2 regions of the Paenarthrobacter sp. Y-19 genome follow, and region 2 is predicted to be linked to the other one. Evidence: predicted binding sites of a transcription regulator. Region 2 holds the regulator's gene; the other holds the start of a gene.
What was found. Region 2 encodes Rex, which represses fermentation and respiration genes when NADH is low (regulators of the CRP and FNR family bind a similar motif). Its sites were predicted from a motif close to CTTGTGAANNNNTTCACAAG; they were not measured.
Positions count from the first base shown of each region.

Region 1: PYR64_RS21380 (ALF repeat-containing protein) is a predicted target of Rex. The motif match lies at 1,073-1,092, and genes of this name have one in related genera.

Region 1 is NZ_CP119414.1:4,525,247-4,527,445, forward strand. Features, by position in the region: gene PYR64_RS21375 (amino acid permease) at 1-1,014, opposite strand, end outside; gene PYR64_RS21380 (ALF repeat-containing protein) at 1,276-2,199, shown strand, end outside.
Region 2 is NZ_CP119414.1:3,222,638-3,224,836, forward strand. Features, by position in the region: gene PYR64_RS15025 (hypothetical protein) at 1-659, shown strand, start outside; gene PYR64_RS15030 (redox-sensing transcriptional repressor Rex) at 708-1,415, opposite strand; gene PYR64_RS15035 (glutaredoxin family protein) at 1,493-1,747, opposite strand; gene PYR64_RS15040 (HAD-IB family hydrolase) at 1,948-2,199, shown strand, end outside.

The DNA.
Region 1 (2,199 bases), 1.3 Mb from region 2:
GAAGCTCTTGGGCGCGTGGCCCTGCTGCGCCAGACCAAACAGGATGCGCCCGGCCCCGAAAATGTCGCTGTTGATCGCCGACAGCGCGGCGGTGATGACCACGGCGTTGAGGATGTGCGGAGCGGCCGGGATGCCCAGTCCGTCGAAGATCTGCACGAACGGGCTGCCGCTGCTGCCGATCTCGTTCCACGGGAAGATGCTCATCAGCACGCCCAAAGTCAGCACGTAGAACAGGAGCACGCGCACGGGCACGGTGTTGACGGCCTGCGGGATGACCTTTTTAGGGTCGGCGGCTTCGCCCGCGGTAATGCCAATCGTTTCGATCCCGCCAAAGGCAAACATCACGACGGCGAACGCTGCCAGGAGCCCTTCGAATCCGTTGGGGAACAAACCGCCGTGGTTCACGAGGTTCCCCAGCCCCGGTGCCACGCCACCGCCGTCGCCCGTTTGGAAACCGAACACGATGATCGCCGCACCGCCCACGATCATGGCGATAATCGCCACCACCTTGATCAGCGAGAACCAGAACTCAAGCTCACCAAACACCTTCACGCTGAGCAGGTTCATGGCGCCCAGGAACAGGATGATCGCCAGCACCCAGATCCATCTGTCCACCTGTGGGAACCAGAAGCCCATGTAGATACTGAAGGCCGTGACGTCGGCGATTGCCACGATCGCCATTTCGAACACGTAGGTCCACCCGGTTACGAAACCGGCGAAAGGCCCCAGGTAGCGGCTCGCGTATTGGCCGAACGAGCCGGACACGGGGTGTCGGACGGCCATTTCGCCGAGGGCGCGCATCACCATGAACACGGCCGCGCCGCCGATGATGTAGGCGAGCAGGACGGCCGGTCCGGCCTTTTGGATAGCGGATGCCGAGCCGTAGAACAGGCCGGTGCCGATCGCGGATCCGAGTGCCATGAAGCGGATGTGACGGACGTTGAGGCCTCGGCTGAGCGCCGTACCTGCGGCCTGGAGGACAGAGCTCTCCACAGCCAGCTTGGTTTGTTGCATAGTAAAACCTTCTCGTCTTTGGGAGGGGATCGCTATCCAGCAGATCACTTTTGACGGCCTTGTGATCGGACTCACGAGGGATTGGTGTCTTTGATCGCAGACACCATGCTGTGGGTCTCATCAGAGGGTGGTAAAAGTCATAGTTCCCGGTCGGATATGATGACCGCGGACAGCTCTTCAACACGGTCAGGCATCCCTCGCATTTCGCGTCGCCCCCTTTGAACTCTGTGCTGACTCTTGCATCTGTTACTTGGGGGACTCATGATTTCCGTAATCCGCGCTACCCGACGCCGTTGGGCAGCTGCCGCTGTTGCCGTAGTGGCCGGGGCATCCTTGCTCTTTGCCACACCCGCGCAGGCCTATGACGTGCCGAATTTTGAGGTTCCGAACGCCTCGCAAGCTCCCGTGCCTTTCGTGGAACGGGTGAGTGACGCCGCTGGCGTGGTTGAGCTCTGGAAGACCGGCGGTCCCGCAACTCGAACCGCCGCTGCTAAGGCCCTGGTGGGCGGCCCGGACTCTGTTCAGGCATTCCTCGACGGCGGGCAGGACGTCGCGCTGGCAGCTGACCGGAAGCAGCTGGTCACCGAGCTGACGACACGGGGGAGCGAGCATGTCAGGGAGAGCGCGGTCAGGATACTGGCCACTAACGACCCCAGCGTGATCACGAGCTTCCTGTCAAAGGGCTGGGCCGGCGCCTGGGATCTCGACCTGCGGATAACGGCCACTCGGTTCCTCAACTACTCGGGTCCCATCCGGATGGCTGCTTCCAAGAGCCTGGACAACGGCAGTGAGGCTGTCGAGAAGTTCGTTCTCGAAGGCTGGCAAAAGACCGCTCAGGGCCAGGATCGTGAGGCAGTAACCTACCTGACCAATTCGCCCATTGCCGGCGTCACTCGCGGAGCGCAGGCTGCTCTGGACACCTACGACCCTGAAGTCCTTGCTACATACCTGCGCTACGGTCAGTTCGTTGCCGCAGCGCAGGACCAAAAATTGACTACGGTCACCAAATCACTCGACGCTGTGAGGGCAGATATCGCAGCCAACCCTGCTGGCTCGGCAGCCGTGGCGGATCGCGCGAAGACTGCTCTGGAGAACGCGCGACACGCCGTTGATGGCCCCAAGAAGACCGACCTGAGGCGCTTGCTGGAAGAGCGGGACTATCGCTTCTCGCAGGCTTGGCCCAAG
Region 2 (2,199 bases):
ACGGCCAGCAGTCCCCACCGCCGGCAGCTCCGCAATATGGCCAGCCTGCTGCACCACAGTACGGCCAGCCTGCAGCACCGCAGTACGGCCAGCAGTCCCAGCCGCCAGCGGCCCCACAGTACGGCCAGACCGGCGCTTCGCCCTATGGCCAGGCGCCCCAGTACGGTCAGGACACCAACTGGCCGAGTCAGCAGCCGGGTCCTGCCACAGTCCCGCAAATGGTCAACATCGCCTTCTGGTTGATTGTCGGCGCAGGCGCAATCTGGCTGATCTCCATCCTTATTTCCATGGCGGCACTGAACGACCCCTCCTTCAGGAGCATGTTCGAAGACCAGATGTCGGCCGGCGGCGCCGCGGATGTCCGCTTTGAAGACGTCCAGGGCTTCATCGTCGGCGTCATGATTGCACTCGGTGTCATTGGTGCCGGCCTGTACGCACTCGTTGCCATCAACGTCCGCAAGGGCAAGAACTGGGCTCGCATCCTCGGCACGGTCCTCGCCGCGCTCTCGATCTTTGCCCTCGTGCCGCTCAGCCTGGCGACGCTTTCAGCACTGCTCGGAATCGTAGCGATCGTCCTGCTGTACCTGCCGGCGTCGGCTCCGTACTTCCGCAAGACACCGCAGTTCGGAAACCCGTACCAGACTCCCTCCGGACGCTAAAGCGACAGGGTTCCAAACACACCACTACGGGCGCGGACCCGGCGAAGGCTAAACAGCCTGGCCCGGGGTCTGCGCCCGTTGTGCGTGGTAGGCAAGAATCTGCAGCTCCGTGGCCATGTCCACTTTCCGCAGATTCACGTGCGGCGGAACTTGCAGGAGCACCGGAGCAAAGCTCAGGATGCTCCTGATGCCGGCAGCAATAACCCGGTCACACACTGCCTGCGCCACCGTGGCCGGCAGGGCAAGCACCACCATGTTCGTGTGGGTTCGCTCCAGGACCCGCTCAAGCTCGGCTGAGTCGCTGACGCGCAGCCACCCTACCTCGTTGCCTATCACCATGGGGTCCGCGTCGAAGATGGCTACGACGTCGAATCCCCTGGACTCGAAGCCGCCATACCGGGCCAGGGCCTTGCCGAGGTTGCCGGCACCGACGATGGCGACTTTCCAGTCATGGGTCAGACCCAGCGCCGCGGCGATGTGACGGCTCAAGTACTGGACTTCATAGCCGACCCCGCGCGTGCCATACGAGCCTACGTACGAGAGGTCCTTGCGGAGCGTGGAGGAACTGACACCTGACGCCTCGGCCAGCGCTTCGGAGGAGACGCGCTCAACTCCTTCGGCCAAGAGCGAGTTCAGCGCACGCAAATAGAGGGTCATCCGGGCCACAGCCGCGGGCGGGATCTGCTTAGCCGCAGGTTCGTTGTCCCCGGATAGTGCTTCCGCGGACGGTTCCAGCGCAGTCACGGTATTCTCCATTGCGTCGCTTTGTTGTTCCACTCTATGACCCCCGGGCCGGACTCAACAAAAGCCGCTACATACGGGCAAGGCCACCCTCAGCCCTCCAGGGCTTTCTTCAAGGTGCGGGTCAGCCGGGCCTCGTCGATCTTCCAAAAATCGCGCTGGACACCGTTCACCAGCACCACCGGAATCTCTTCCGCGTAGCGCTCCTGAAGTTGGGGGTCGGCGTCGATCCGCTGTTCAGACCAGCTCAAGCCGAGGCCCGCAGTAACGCGCTCGACGGCGGCGCGGGCGTCCGTGCAGAGGTGGCAGTCAGCTTTGGTGAGGAGGACGACGTCGGGAGTAGCCATGTGATTAACGGTAACCGCCCCGCGATCCTCCCTCACACCCCACCCCCTTCAACCCCACCCTCCCTCACACCCCACCCCCTTCAACCCCACCCTCCCTCACACCCCACCCCCTTCAACCCCACCCTCCCTCACACCCCACCGGTAAGGGCGTTCGAGTGCGCCCTCAACGCGGGGTACTCGCCATTGACTAGACTCAAGGCATGCCCGAGGAGAAGAACGTCGCCGTTGCCGCTGCTGCCCAAGCGCAGAAGCACAGCGGCGAAGCTGCTTTCTTCGACGTCGACAACACGTTGATGAAGGGTGCGAGCCTCTTCCACGTCGCACGCAAAATGTATGAACGCAAAGCTTTTACCTTGCCGCAAGCGGCCGGGTTCGCCTGGAAGCAATTTAAGTTCGTGATGCGCGGCGAGAACATGGAGGACGTCCATGCCGTTCGCGACTCGGCCTTGACC